3 regions of the Devosia sp. SL43 genome follow, and region 1 is predicted to be linked to each of the others. Evidence: predicted binding sites of a transcription regulator. Region 1 holds the regulator's gene; each other region holds the start of a gene.

What was found. The regulator LexA, encoded in region 1, represses DNA repair genes until DNA is damaged. The targets are predictions, from matches to a motif close to TGTTCNNNNTGTGTTCNG.
Region 2: IM737_RS11275 (helicase-related protein) is a predicted target of LexA. The motif match lies at 2,474-2,491, and genes of this name have one in related genera.
Region 3: recA (recombinase RecA) is a predicted target of LexA. The motif match lies at 2,665-2,682, and genes of this name have one in related genera.

What each region holds. Positions count from the first base shown of each region.
Region 1 covers NZ_CP063401.1:541,817-546,933, reverse strand. The annotation lists gene IM737_RS02695 (APH(3') family aminoglycoside O-phosphotransferase) at 1-433, opposite strand, end outside; gene IM737_RS02690 (DUF4037 domain-containing protein) at 448-1,524, opposite strand; gene IM737_RS02685 (NADH:ubiquinone oxidoreductase subunit NDUFA12) at 1,717-2,100, shown strand; gene IM737_RS02680 (DUF2155 domain-containing protein) at 2,111-2,539, shown strand; gene lexA (transcriptional repressor LexA) at 2,584-3,297, opposite strand; gene IM737_RS20915 (molybdopterin molybdotransferase MoeA) at 3,402-4,604, opposite strand; gene moaC (cyclic pyranopterin monophosphate synthase MoaC) at 4,601-5,077, opposite strand; gene trpC (indole-3-glycerol phosphate synthase TrpC) at 5,077-5,117, opposite strand, start outside.
Region 2 covers NZ_CP063401.1:2,300,936-2,306,052, reverse strand. The annotation lists gene IM737_RS11275 (helicase-related protein) at 1-2,371, opposite strand, end outside; gene hisC (histidinol-phosphate transaminase) at 3,045-4,139, shown strand; gene IM737_RS11265 (prephenate/arogenate dehydrogenase family protein) at 4,136-5,107, shown strand; gene IM737_RS11260 (DUF2125 domain-containing protein) at 5,104-5,117, opposite strand, start outside.
Region 3 covers NZ_CP063401.1:984,061-989,177, reverse strand. The annotation lists gene IM737_RS04920 (SRPBCC family protein) at 1-6, opposite strand, end outside; gene IM737_RS04915 (ArsR/SmtB family transcription factor) at 18-368, opposite strand; gene IM737_RS04910 (aldo/keto reductase) at 428-1,447, opposite strand; gene araD1 (AraD1 family protein) at 1,501-2,496, opposite strand; gene recA (recombinase RecA) at 2,765-3,841, shown strand; gene alaS (alanine--tRNA ligase) at 4,022-5,117, shown strand, end outside.

The DNA of each region.
Region 1 (5,117 bases):
CGGCTGCAAGTTTGGCATCGAGGGCGTGATCGAAGGGGCAGGTGGCGATGTCGAGGTCGTGCAGGGCGCGAAGGCCGCTCGCCAAGGCTAGGATCAGATCATCGGGCCGGTCCGACAATTGACTGAGGTCGCTGCCGGGCAGGGCGCTCATCAGCAACCAGTGGCAGCCATCCGCATCAAAGGCCTCGCGAACACGGGGCGCCTTGATGGTCGTGGCGGTGGCCAGCCATTGCAGCCGGGCAATGTCGCCGGGCATCTCGCTCAGCAGGTGGATTGGTGCAATCTTGAGAAACACCCGATCGTCACCCTTGTCGGCGCGCCAGACGGTCGCATCGGAGCGGCCGAGCGTGACCTGATGCCAGGACCAGTCCGCCAGATGCGCCAGCCGGGCTGGCAACATAGGGGCGAGGCGAACGATGGAATCGGTCCCCATCAAACTATTTCCCCTCAAGAAGGGCCAAGCAGAGCATGCATCATCCGTTGTGCGCCGGCCGGGTCTTCGATCACAGGCGTCAGGTCCGTCACCTGGTCCAATGAGCCGACAATGGGGAGGGCTTTGAGGAAGGGATCCTCGATTGGTCTTGCCGTCGCCGCGCCGATCTCGTCCACGTTGATCGTCGCGAAGGGACGCTCGTGATACGGCCCAATGACCGGCTCAAACACATCACCGATGCCGTCGGCCCGCTGGCGGTTCGCCAAGGCGAGGTAAGCGGCGGCCAGGGCCTCGCCGCGCTCCTGCCAGTCGGGCGCCACCAGGACGCGTTCCAGCAGGGGCGACAGGGTCGTCGCAATGGGCAGCCTGGCGAATGCGCTGCCAAACCATTTGGGGTAGGGCGCATAGCGACGATCAAGCAGAAAGCCCATGCGCATCACATCACGCACCAGGCGGGCCGCGATGACGCGGGAGCCGATTTCATCTCCCACCATGCCCGTGCGGCCCACGAAGGCCTGCTCTTCGCCGATGCGGCGCCACTGGCAGGCGATCTTGTACAGCCAGATGTCGCGGGGAAAGTAGGACAGGGCCGAACGGACCTTGCCGAGGCGGTCGCCATCGTCATGAAAGACGGCACCCGCCGTGAAGCCGAGAAGGCGTTGCTCGGACAGGCCGAGCCATTGCAGCGGCGTGATCGAATCCACGGACTCAAGGGCCAGACCCCCGGCAAGGCGCGCCTCGATGGTGTGAATTTCGAGGCCGTGCTCTACCGCGCCTGCGGCCCAGCGTCCGCTGGCCGCGGGATGGGGCCGACTGCGCCATTGGATCGGCTCGCCCATAAACTGCCTGGGCGCCTCGGTGGTGAAAGCATCGACCAAGCGATGGGCATGCACATCGAAGTCATCCTGCGAGAGGAAGAGATGCACCCGGGCGCCCCAATTGTGGTCCTGTGACATCTCGTCGTCAAAGCCGAGGAGCTCTGAACCGTAGCCGATCAGCGCGGCCGCATGCTGGAGGTTAGGGGCAGCTGCGTCGAGCCATGGGCAGACGACATCGACGTAGAAGTGGCGCGACAGCTCGATACCCTGCATCATTGCCTCCCAGGTGCGTGTTGCCTTGTCGCAGACTTGACCGTACCGGCCAAGGTCATGGGGCGACTGAGATTGCAGGCATGATTTCCGGATCACACCATCCCGGCGGCCCTATGCTGACGGGAGCGACCATGCTAAACCGCCTCAACTCGAATATCTCGACGGCGGAATCGACAATTGGCCAAATCCGGTATCACCCAGTTCCTCACTGAAATCTTCTCCTGGTGGAGCGGGCAGACCTGGGGGACGCGGCTGTGGATCTGGCGCTTCGGCGACTATGTCGGCAGCGACGAGTTCGGCAACAAATACTACCAGGATCGCAAGGCCGACCGGCGCTATGTGACCTATGCCGGCTATGCCGATGCCTCGACCATTGGCGCGGGCTGGCACGGCTGGATGCACCACCGCACGGACGTCGTTCCCAGCCAGGCCAAGTATGTCGCCAAGGCTTGGGAAAAGCCGCATGAGGCCAACTTGACCGGTACGGCCGCCGCCTATCGCCCGGAAGGCAGCCTGCTCAAATCCGGCGAGCGCCCGCGCGTGACCGGCGATTACGACGCCTGGTCGCCGGAATAAGGACGGCGCCTTGCGCCGCATCGCCCCGTTTTCAATGCTGAAGGGCCTGGCGCTGTCGGCAGCGCTGGCGGTGTCTGGCCTTGTCGTTCCCATTATGGCGCAGCCGATCGCCAACCCGGTGGCGACCTTTGCCGGCCTCGACAAGATCACCGGCCGCATCACCCGCTTCGATGTCTATATCGATGAGACGGTGCTGTTCGGCGCGCTCGAGATCACGCCACGGGCCTGCTACAGCCGCCCGCCAACCGAGACCCAGCGTGTGTCGGCCTTTCTTGAAGTCGACCAGCGCAGCCTGACCGGCACATCCAGGCGCATCTTCACCGGCTGGATGTTCGCCGACAGCCCGGCGCTGAATGCGGTCGACCATGCCGTCTATGATGTGTGGCTGATCGAGTGCAAGGTCAGTTCAGACGTGCCGCCACCGGATGCGCGGGACTAGGCAAACAAAAAGGCCACGCTGGTGCGTGGCCTTGCCTTTCTACATCAATATTTGCGCAGCAACCCGACCAGCCGACCCTGGACCTTGACCCGATCAGGCGGGAAGATGCGGGTTTCGTAGGCCGGGTTGGCGGCTTCGAGGGCAACCGTATTGCCCTTGCGGCGCAGGCGCTTGAGGGTGGCTTCCTCATCATCCACGAGAGCGACGATGATCTCGCCGGTCGAGGCAGCGTCCTGCTTCTTGATGAGCACGGTGTCGCCATCGAAGATGCCGGCGTCGATCATCGAGTCGCCGCGCACTTCGAGCGCATAATGTTCGCCTGATCCCAGCATTTCGGGTGGGACCATGATGGTGTGCGAATGGGTCTGGATGGCCTCGATCGGCGTACCGGCCGCGATGCGGCCCATGACCGGAATGGCGATCGGACGGGCATAGTCGTCCATGGATGTCACGCGGGATGGCGGTGACGCCACCTTGCCCAGATTGCCTTCGATCACCGATGGCTCGAAGCGCGCCTTGCGGCCGCCGAGCGACGGGTTCATCGAGTCCGGCAGCTTCACCACTTCGAGGGCTCGCGCCCGATTGGGCAGGCGTCGGATGAAGCCGCGTTCTTCCAGCGCCGTGATAAGCCGGTGAATGCCCGACTTGGACGCCAGATCGAGCGCATCCTTCATCTCGTCGAACGATGGCGGGATGCCGCTTTCCTTCATCCGTTCGTGGATGAACATCAGCAGCTCGTGTTGTTTGCGCGTTAGCATGGGCCCCTCGGGGAGAGAATCGGAACGTAGGCAGAACAGTTATACTTGTTCTAGTTATGTTCTGCAATATCCCAAGAAACACCGCGTAGTAGATGCCGCCGATATCAGAAGGCGTCGATGGGGCGGGCTTCGACGATCGTTCCGGCGGCCTGGCCGGGATCGTTTTCCGGCTGGACGATCAGCATGTCGGCATGGGCTAGGGACGAGGTGTGGCCGCTATCGGTCTGGGAGATGGGCTGCAGCTCGGGGCCCGAGGGCGTGTGGACGAGCTGGGCGCGCATGAAGTGGCGGCGGGCGGTGTTGGGCGGCGTCGGGCTGGCCAGCGGCAACTGCCAGGCTTGCGGTTCGGCATGGCCCAGCCAGTGCCGCAAAGCCGGCTTGATGAAGACATGGGCGGTGACAAGGGCCGAGACGGGATTGCCCGGCAGGCCGAAGATCAGCGTCTTGCCGCGGGTGCCGAACATCAGCGGTTTGCCCGGGCGCATGTTGATGCGCCAGAAATCGACGCCGACTCCCAGTTCGACGAGCAGCTGCTGGACGATGTCGTGATCGCCGACGCTGGCGCCACCGGTGGTGATGACGATGTCGGGCTCGGTGGCGAAGATGGCGGTCAACTTGGCGCGGAGGTGATCGCGGTCGTCGCGGGCAATGCCATGGTCGACGATCTCTTCCGCATAGGGGGCGAGGAGCGGCGCGAGGCCGATGCTGTTGGAGGCGACGATCTGGTCGGGGCCGAGGGGGGAGCCGGGGAGCACGAGTTCGTCGCCGGTGGCCAGGATGGCGATGCGCGGCCGCCGGGCGACGGTGAGGTGGGCGGCATTGGCGGCGGCGGCCACGGCGATCTGCATGGGGGTGAGGCGGGTGCCGGCAGCGAGCAGTTCCTGACCGGTAGCGAAGTCGTTACCCCTAGGGCGGACGCTGTGGCCAAGGCGGGCAGGGGCGGTGAAGCTGACGAAGCCGTCGGCGGCGCGGGCTTCTTCCTGCATGATCACGGTATCGGAGCCGGTTGGCAGCGGCGCGCCGGTGAAGATGCGGACGGCCAGGCCGGGCTCGACGGTGCCCTCGAAGCCCATGCCGGCTTGCGAGGTGCCGATGACGGCGAGGCGGTGCCCGTCCACCACATCGGCGGCGCGCATGGCGTAGCCGTCCATGGCGCTGGCATTGAAGGGGGGCTGGTCGTGGGTGGCTATGACGGGCTCGAGCAGGACGCGGCCGATGGCTTCGGTCAGCGGTACTGTCTCCGCCTGCGACGTCGGCACTCGGTCAAGAATGGCGGCGATGGCGTCGTCGACCGGGAGCAGGCTCATGCGCGGACGAAGTCGCCAGACTTGCCGCCGGATTTTTCCAGCAGGCAGATGTCGGTCACCACCATGGCGCGGTCGATGGCCTTGGCCATGTCGTAGAGCGTGAGCGCAGCCGTGGAGGCAGCGACGAGCGCTTCCATCTCGACGCCGGTCTGGCCTGTGGTTTCGGCGGTGGCGTGTATCAGGATCGCCTCGGTGCCATCCGCTTCGATCTCGACGCTGACCTTGGTCAGGGGGATGGGATGGCAGAGCGGGATCAGGTCGGATGTCTTCTTGGCGGCCATGATGCCGGCGATGCGGGCCACAGCAAGAGCGTCGCCCTTCTTGAGGCCGCCGGCCATGATGGTGGCGACGGTTTCGGGCCGGGCGACGATGCGGGCCTGGGCCACCGCGCGGCGACGCGTAACCGCCTTGTCACCGATATCGACGATATGGGCTTCGCCCTTGGCGTTGAGATGGGTCAGGCCTGCGGCCATCAGCGGACGGCCTGCGGGGCGCCCATCAACAGGGCGCGGG
Region 2 (5,117 bases), 1.8 Mb from region 1:
AGCCCAGTAGCGAGGTCATTTCCACCGTGACGCGGAAGCCATTGCCCTCGGCGGCGCCAGCGGGCAACTCGCCCTGGTGGCGCGTCGGATCGAGAGCGATCAGCGGACGGATGATGTCGGCCAGGCGCTCGAGGATATCGACGCGCACGGCCCGCTTGCCGGCCACCTTGAAGCCGGCGATCTCGTAAAGCCGCGTATCGACTTCGGGATCGACCACGAAGCTGGTGCGACCACTCAGCACGATATGCGGAATGTCGGTGACGCCAGCCTGGCGGATGCCGCCATGCTTGAGCGCGAACAGGATCAGCGCCAGCTCACGCGGGGCGGGCTTGAGCGAGAGCGGCAGGTAGATGTGGTAGGCGCCGAACTTGATGCCCAGCTTGCGCATCTTGCCGCGCACGTCCTGGTCGAGATTCTTGACCTCGTCGGAGACCTGATTGCGGGGGATGAGCCCCAGATGCTCGAACAGCTGGTAGCTGATGCCGCGGGCGGCGCCTTCGATATCGGCAGGAGCCTCAAGCGCCATGACGCTTTCGAGCACGGTATTGATGTGGTGGCGCAGCCAGAGGTTGAGCCGGTCCTGCACGCGCTCCAGGTCTGTGCCGGTCAGGGTCTCGTCAGCCAGAATCAGGATGCGCGGACGGTAGAGGCTGTCACCCTCGATCACCTCGGCGACGATATCGCCCTTCCAGCGCAGGCGCCCGTCGGTCGCCAGCACGATCTCCTCGTTGGGCGCGCCGGCCAGCCGGTCAGCCCGGTTGTGGATTTCGGGCGAGACGACGTGGTCGGCCGCCGCACGGATGCCTTTGACGTCGGCGTCGGCGTCGTTGCGGGCGATGGTGAAGCGGAAGCCTTCAAGCGTGCCGATGAGATGGCCTTCCAGCCGCACTTCGCCACGCTCATTGATCTCGGGAGATGCCATACGTTTGTCTTTCAGGTGACGAAGCAGCACGCTGGTGCGCCGGTCGACGAACCGCTGGGTTAGGCGCTCGTGCAGCGCATCGCTCAGCCGATCTTCAATATCCCGGGTCTTTTCGCGCCAATGAGCGGGGTCTGCAAGCCAGTTTTTGCGGTTGGCGACAAAGGTCCAGGTGCGAACCTGCTTGATCCGGTTGCTCAGTGTATCGATATCGCCGCTCGTATTGTCGCAAAAGCGCACCTGCTCGGCAATCCAATCGGCGTCGACCTTGCCGCGCTTGACTAAGTCCGAGTAAATTCGGGTGACGATTTCGCCGTGGTTTGCCGGCGAAATCCCTTGGTAATCCGGGATTTGGCAGCATTCCCACAGCAGGCGCGCCCCATCGAGGCCGCGCGCCAACTGCCCGGCCTCGTTGCGCGACACGAACTCCAGGGCATGCTGGTCCTTGGCCATGGGCACGCGGGTCAGGCTGCGATGCTCGGGTACCGCATCGAGGCTATGCTGCAAGGCGGCGATCGAGCTGAAATCAAGCTGATTGTTGCGCCATTGCAGCAGTTTGATCGGATCGAAGTCGTGTGTTTCGAGCTGGACGACCAGTTCTTCGTCGAATCCCTCGGTGCCGCCGGTCACGCCAAAGGTGCCATTGCGCGAGTGGCGGCCGGCGCGGCCGGCGATCTGGCCGATCTCTGCCGGGGTCAGATCACGGCTCATGCGACCGTCGAACTTGCTGTCATCGGCGAAGGCGACGTGATGAATATCGAGGTTGAGCCCCATGCCGATGGCGTCGGTGGCCACGAGGAAATCGACATCGCCATTCTGGTAGAGCTCGACCTGGGCATTGCGGGTGCGGGGGCTCAGCGCACCCATCACCACGGCGGCGCCGCCGCGCTCGCGGCGGATCAGTTCGGCGATGGCATAGACCTGCTTGGCCGAGAAGGCGACGATTGCCGAGCGCGTCGGCTGGCGCGAGATTTTCTTTGATCCCGAATAGGTCAGCTGGCTGAAGCGCGGGCGATCGATGATATCGGCATGCGGCAATAGCCGCTTGATAACAGGCGCCATGGTGGCAGCCCCGAGCAACAGCGTCTCATGCATCCCTCGCGCATGCAGGATGCGGTCGGTGAAGACGTGGCCACGGTCGAAGTCGATGGCCGTCTGGACTTCATCGATGGCGACGCAGTCGACGCGGATATCGACAGGCATGGCTTCGACCGTGCAGACCCAGTAGCGCGGCTTGGCCGGAACGATGCGTTCTTCGCCCGTCACCAGGGCGACCGCCTGCTCGCCGACGCGTTCGACGCAGCGCTGATACACCTCGCGCGCCAGCAGCCGCAGCGGCAGGCCGATCATCCCGGTGGGATGGGCCAGCATGCGCTCGATGGCAAAATAGGTCTTGCCGGTATTGGTCGGGCCAAGAATCGCCTTGACCGATTGGGCGGGCGGAAAGGTCATCGACGCCAATGTAGGAGGTGATGGCTGATGTTGCGAGGGCCAGGATAGCTTGTCCCAAGAAAGGACAGCAAATGCGACGCTTTTGTCACCGTGGTTAACGCTGAGAACGAGACCGGAACGAAACGGAACCGAATCGGCGAGAATCAACAAATGCGGGTTCGTTCACGGCTAGGGCTGGTGGCGATTCTATCGGGCAAGCCACTAGGCGAGAAATGTGCGCCTGCGTTTGGCCCTGACCCGATATTGGGCCCTTCAACTCCGCTAACAGACAGTAAATTTCGGTCGAATCCGCGGCTTCGTAACCACAACGTAAACGAACTCTGGTCGAAGATTTTCAACATGTTGCCGATTGGACGTCCGGCCAGACTGGGTCTTGCCGCGACAAATTGAGAATAAACCTGGTTGACCGTCCCAATGCGAGACAGCCGAGGTTCCGGGGACTGTGCCACCCCCCTCATCCGGCGCTGCGCGTCCCCTTCTCCCGCAAGGGGAGAAGGGGACCCGACTGAGATATCTTGGGCGTCGCCTTCTCCCCTCGCGGGTGCCCGAAGGGCGGATGAGGGGGTGTGCCGGGATGTCCCGCGTGCCAAAGAACTTCTGCGCATAGAACCGCTTTGCCATCTGGCGTCCGTTTGACTATGGTCCGCGCGGTTTTTCCGCCCAGATTGGCATCATGTCCGACGATATCCGTCCCGTTCCGCAGCCCGGCATTCTCGATATTGCGCCCTACCTGCCCGGCAAGTCCGGCGCGCCAGGCAGCAATGCGGTGAAGCTGTCGGCCAATGAAAGCCCACTAGGCGCCAGCCCCAAGGCCATCGAAGCCTTCCGTTCGGCCGCCGAGCATCTCGAAATCTACCCCGAAGGCTCCTCGCGCATCCTGCGCACGGCGCTGGCCGAGGTGCATGGCATCGATCCCGAGCTGATCGTCTGCGGCAACGGCTCGGACGATCTGCTGCATCTGCTGGCCCAGACCTATCTCGGCGACGGCGACGAGGCGGTGATGAACCGCTACGGTTTTTCGGTCTATCCGATCATCACCAAGGCGGCAGGCGCCAGGATCGTCATGGTCGAGGAGACCGACTACACCGCCGATGTCGACCTGCTGTTGGCGGCGGTCACCGACAAGACCAAGGTCATCTGGCTGGCCAATCCGAACAATCCCACCGGCACCTATCTCAGCGATGCCGAAGTCCGCCGCCTGCATGCCGGTCTGCGACCCGATATCCTGCTCGTCATCGACAGCGCCTATGCCGAATATGTCACCGCTGCCGACTACTCGGTCGGCCTCGACCTTGTCGGCGAGGCGAGCAATGTCGTCATGGTGCGCACCTTCTCCAAGATGGGGCTGGCGGCGGCGCGCATCGGCTGGATGGTCGGGCCTGATCATGTGGTCGACGCCATCAACCGCATTCGCGGGCCGTTCAACGTCAACCTGCCGGCGCAGCTGGCCGGTGCGGCGGCCACGCGCGATGTCGCGTTCACCGCACGGCTCAAGGTCTACAATGCCGAATGGCGCGACTGGATCACCCAGGAGCTCGATTCCAACCACATGCATGTGGTGCCCAGCCAGGCCAATTTCGTCATGGTGCTGTTCCCCGATGCGGAACATGCGGCCCTGGCCTTCAATACGCTGATGGAGCGCGGGCTGATCGTGCGCGAAATCGGGGCATCCTATGGCATCCCGCATGGGCTGCGCATTTCCATCGGTTCCGAGCAGGCGATGCGCGGCGTCGTCGGCATTCTCAAGGCATTGGTTCAGATCGCATGAGCGTCCATTTCCGCAAACTCGCCCTTATCGGCATCGGTCTTATCGGTTCGTCCATCGCGCTGGCAGCGCGGCGGCAGGGATTGGTCGAGGTCATCTCCATCGCCACCCGCAAGCAGGAAACGCTGGACGAAGCGCGCGAGCTTGGCTTGGGCGATGTCTATACGCTCGACGCGGCTGAGGCGGTGCGTGGCGCCGATCTCGTCATCATCTGTACGCCCGTGGGCGCCTATGAAGCGGTGATCCAGGCCATCGCTCCAGCGCTGGAGCCGGGCGCCATCCTGTCCGATGTGGGCTCGGTCAAGGGTCATGTGGTCAAGGTTCTGGCCGATCATGTTCCCGCTGGCGTCAGCCTTATCCCCGGCCATCCGATCGCCGGTACCGAGCATTCCGGCCCCTCCGCCGGCTTCCCGGAGCTGTTCGCCGGTCGCTGGTGCGTGCTGACGCCCGGCGCCGAAGTCGATGCGGCCAAGACCGAGAAGCTGGCCGGGTTCTGGCGCGCCATGGGCAGCCAGGTCGAGGTGATGGATGCCGGGCACCACGACATGGTGCTGGCCATCACCAGCCATATCCCGCACCTGGTTGCCTATAATATCGTGGGTACGGTGGCCGATCTCGAAGCGGCGACGCAGTCCGAGGTCATCAAGTTCTCGGCCTCCGGCTTCCGCGACTTTACCCGAATTGCCGCATCCGACCCGGTCATGTGGCGTGACGTGTTCCTGACCAATCGCGATGCCGTGCTCGAAATGCTCGGCCGCTTCTCGGAAGACCTGAGCGTGTTGCAGCGCGCCGTGCGCACCGGCGATGGTCCGGCGCTCGAGGCGATGTTCACCCGCACCCGCGCCATCCGCCGCTCGATCATCTCGGCTGGCCAGGAAACGGCCGCAGCCGACTTTGGCCGCCCGCACGAAACGCCGCCGGTACCCGACGTGCCCGTGGTGCGCGAGCATGGCGGCGGGGACGACGCCTAGTAGAGCGGCG
Region 3 (5,117 bases), 440 kb from region 1:
AGCCATGGTTATCCCCCTCAGTTCTTGCCAGCCATCGCTTCGAGTTTTTTCAGCTCGGCGAGCAGATCATCCAGCTGCCCGAACTGCGTTTCCCAGTATTTCCGGTACTCGATCAGCCACCCCGTCGCCTCTGCCAAAGGCCCGGCCTCAAGCTTGCATGGCCGGCGCTGGGCGTCGCGGCCCCGTGAGATCAATCCGGCATTCTCCAGCACTTTCAAGTGCTTGGATATGGCGGGCTGGCTCATGGCGAAAGGTTCAGCCAGATCCATCACCGACGCCTCGCCCTGCGCCAGACGCGCCAGGATGGCGCGCCGCGTGGGGTCGGAGAGGGCTTGAAAGGTGGCGTCGAGGCTGGCAGGCGCAGGCATGGAATAACTTTCAGGTTCTAGAACCGTTCGGTTATCTTATTCCCGTGTGGCTAAATGCGTCAAGCCGTGCCACCGGGAATCGGCGTGCCGGGTGCCAGCAGGCCCTTGGCGGCCAAAGTCGTCCACAACTCGCCGGGGATGCTTACATCCCACCAATCGAGAATGCCGTCGAGTTCTGCGGGCGAGCGCGGTCCGGGCAAGACGTTGCAAACCGCCGGGTGGGTCAGCGGGAACTGCAGGGCTGCGGCCGGCAGAGGCACGCCGAACTCCTGGCAGACCGCGTCGATCGCCTTGACCTTGGCAACGATCGCCTCGGGTGCCTTGGCATAGTTGAACTTGTCGCCACCAACCAGAATGCCGGAATTGAACGGGCCGCCGACCACCACGGACGCGCCGCGCTTGATGCAAGTGGTCATGAACGGATCGAGCGAGGTCTGCTCCAGCAGCGTATAGCGCCCGGCCAGCAGGAAGACGTCCCAGTCGCCCAGCGCGAAGGCGTCCATCAGCACTTCCCACTCGTTGACGCCCAGGCCGATGGCCTTGATGACTCCGCCGTCACGCAATTCGCGCAGTGCCTTGTAGCCGCCGGTCTCGAGCTGCTTCCACAGCGGCCTGTTGCCTTCCACGCCATGGGTGGCAACGCCGATATCGTGCACATAGACGATGTCGACGCTGGCCAGCCCCAGCCGCTGCAGGCTGTCCTCGAACGAGCGCATCACGCCATCGTAGGAATAGTCATAGACCTGATTGAAGGGCAGGGGATCGACCCAGGCGCCCTTGTCCTGTTGTCCGTCAACCACGGGAGCCAGGAGGCGGCCGACCTTGGTGGAAAGCACGGCATCGATGCGACGCTCGCGCAACACGTCGCCAACGAGGTGCTCAGACCGGCCCAGCCCATATTGGGGTGCCGTGTCGACGTAGTTTATCCCCGCATCAAGGGCGTGATGTACAGTGGCCCGGGCCTGATCGGCCGGAACGGCGCTGAAAATACCGGCCAGCGATGCGCCGCCCAGCCCCAGCGTGGTGACCTCAAGCGCGGTCTGTCCAACGCGGCGTTTTTCGAATGTACGAGCCGTCATACTATCCCTCCCGGAGCGAGGGATAACTGACATGTTAGTGGCGATGCTTCAAGCTAATAGAGGTTGCCTACGACTATCGGATGCTCGGATTGCACCTGGATCGGATTGCGCAAAGCTGCGCCGAACTGGGCTTCTTCGATCTCGAATGCGTCACCCGGCTTGGTGCTGATGCCGTCGGCAAAGCTGAGGGTCGCCGTGCCGAAGCAGTGGACGTGCACGTCGCCCGGATTGCGGAACAGGTCGTACTTGAAGTGGTGATATTCGAGGTTGGCGATGGTGTGGCTCATATTGTTCTCGCCGCTGAGGAACGGCTTTTCCCACAGCACCTTGCCGTCGCGCCAGATGCGCGACATGCCCTCGATATGGTTGGGCAGATCGCCGACGCGCAGCTCCGGCCCGAACGAGCAGGCGCGCAGTTTGGAATGGGCGAGGAACAGGTAATTCACCCGCTCGGTCACATGGTCGGAGAACTCGTTGGCCAGCGCAAAGCCAAGCCGGCGTGGCTGGCCGTTCTGGTCGATCACATAGATGCCGGCGATCTCGGGCTCCTCGCCCGCATCCAGCGCGAAGCTTGGCGAGGGAATGGCCTGGCCCGGATTGATCACCGAATAGCCGTTGCCCTTGTAGAACCATTCCGGCTGCACGCCCTTCTGGCCAGCCGCCGGCTTGCCGCCCTCGACGCCCATCCGGAACATCTTCATGGAATCGGTCAGGTTTTCCTCGACCTTCGTTCCGGCCGATTTGTGCATGGCGTCGCGCGTCGCGGCGGACCCGAGATGGGTCAGGCCGGTGCCGGTGACATAGAGGTGAGCGGGATCGGGATGATCGATTGGCGTCAGCATGCGGCCATCGGCCAGGATGGCGGCGCGATCGACCGTCTCGCCCAGGCCATGCGATGCGATCAAGGCGGCCAGCCCGCCATTGCCGGCAGCCGCTGCGGTTGCCAGCTGATAAACGCTGGTCGCGCCGTTGACCTTGCGGGCGGTGCCGCCTTCGACAGCCGCAACCGCGCGTTCACCGTTGGTGTCGAAGAATTGGATGAGATTCATGGCGGGGCTCCTCCGCTGGGCGCCCGACAGGGCCGAATTGGCTGGCATAAAACGCAACATGCCCCCCAGACGCAAGCCCAAAAATCATACTTATCGACGGAAGCATGATTCTCGCGGTCCTGCTGACATGATCTGGCAGGATGTTCTCATTTTGTGCATTGACAGTTCCGGAACAAGATGAGAACAAATAGGGCACATTCAATGCATGGCCACATCAGGCGTCGGCGCGTTGCGCAGCCTCCGAGAGCGTGGAATAAGGAGAGACTAGATGGCTAACGCGCCGCTTCGTGTAGTTGAAGGTGGATCGATGGATAAGGACAAGGCACTTGCCGCGGCGCTCAGCCAGATCGAGCGCAATTTCGGCAAGGGCTCGATCATGCGCCTTGGCGAGGCATCGTCCATCGAAGTCGAGTCGATCTCGACCGGCTCGCTTGGTCTCGATATCGCGTTGGGCATTGGCGGGCTGCCCAAGGGGCGTATCGTCGAAATCTTCGGGCCGGAAAGCTCGGGCAAGACCACCTTGGCGCTGCATGTGATTGCCGAGGCCCAGAAGGCTGGCGGCATCTGCGCCTTCGTCGACGCCGAACATGCCCTCGACCCCATCTATGCCCGCAAGCTCGGCGTCAGCGTCGATGACCTGCTGATCTCGCAGCCTGATGCCGGCGAACAGGCCCTCGAAATCACCGATACTCTGGTCCGCTCCGGCGCCATTGACGTTCTGGTGGTTGATTCGGTGGCGGCACTGACGCCTCGCGCCGAGCTGGAAGGCGAGATGGGCGACTCACTGCCGGGCCTGCAGGCCCGCCTGATGAGCCAGGCCATGCGCAAGCTGACTTCGTCCATCTCCAAGTCCAAGTGCCTGGTCATCTTCATCAACCAGATCCGTATGAAGATCGGCGTGATGTATGGCTCGCCCGAGACCACGACCGGCGGTAACGCGCTCAAGTTCTATGCCTCGGTTCGCCTCGATATCCGTCGCATCGGCGCCATCAAGGATCGCGAAGAGATCGTTGGCAACCAGACCCGCGTGAAGGTGGTCAAGAACAAGCTGGCTCCGCCGTTCCGCCAAGTCGAATTCGACATCATGTATGGCGAGGGTATTTCCAAGACCGGCGAGCTTCTCGATCTGGGCGTCAAGTCCGGTGTCGTCGAGAAGTCAGGCGCCTGGTTCTCCTACGATAGCCAGCGCATGGGGCAGGGCCGCGAGAACGCTCGCCAGTTCCTCAAGGACAATCCGGCGGCTGCAGCAACCATTGAGCAGGGGGTGCGCGAAAGCTCGGGCCTCCTCGGCGAAGTGCTGCTGGTGGCAGGCGGCGATGACGACGCTGGTAGCGACGACGAATAAAAACTGCCTCCCATGCAGGGAATGCCTGAGGCATCGCGCAAGCGATGCCTCTTTTGTTTGTTGGGCCTGTCGCCACCCCAATCCCGCCGCAATGCTGGACATCCCGGCAAACCACGGGATAGAAAGCCAGCCGACCTGTTCTGCGGCGCTGCGGCGCCAGTTTCCGAATGAAAGCCTGACATGACCAGCGTAAATGACCTCCGTTCGAGCTTTGTCGATTACTTTGCCCGCAATGGTCATGAAGCCGTCGCGTCGAGCCCGCTTGTGCCGCGCAACGATCCGACACTGATGTTCGTCAATTCGGGCATGGTCCAGTTCAAGAACGTCTTTACCGGCGTCGAGAAGCGCGACTATTCGCGCGCCACCACCGCGCAGAAGAGCGTGCGCGCCGGCGGCAAGCACAACGATCTCGACAATGTCGGCTTCACCGCGCGTCACCACACCTTCTTCGAGATGCTGGGCAACTTTTCGTTCGGCGACTATTTCAAGGATCAGGCGATCGAATACGCCTGGAACTTGCTGACCAAGGAATGGGGCCTTCCCAAGGAAAAGCTGAGCGCTACCGTCTATCAGGACGACGACGAGGCGTTCGAACTCTGGAAGAAGATCGCGGGTCTCCCCGAAGACAAGATTGTTCGTCTCGGCGCCAAGTCCAATTTTTGGCAGATGGGTGATACCGGTCCCTGTGGTCCGTGCTCGGAGATTTTCTACGATCACGGCGACAAGTATTGGGGTGGCCCTCCGGGATCGCCTGAAGAAGACGGCGATCGCTTCGTCGAGATCTGGAACCTCGTCTTCATGCAGTTCGAGCAGGCGCCCGATGGCAGCCGCACCAAGCTGCCCAGGCCGTCGGTCGATACCGGCATGGGGCTCGAGCGCGTTGCCGCGGTCATGCAGGGCACTAACAACAATTACGAAATCGACCTGTTCAAGACGCTGATCGATTCCGTGGCCCATCAGACCGGCACCAGCCTTAAGGGTATCGAGGAAGGGCCGCTGGCCTCGCTTCGCATTATTGCCGATCACCTGCGGTCGATGAGCTTCCTGATCGCCGAGGGCGTGCTGCCGTCCAACGAGGGGCGTGGCTACGTGCTGCGCCGCATCATGCGCCGGGCCATGCGCCACGCGACGCTGCTGGGTGCGCAGGAGCCGATGATCCACCGCATCGTGCCGACGCTCGTCCGCGAAATGGGCCAGGCCTATCCGGAACTGGTGCGCGGCGAGACCATGGTTGAGGAAACCATCCATCTCGAAGAACGCCGCTTCCTCAAGACGC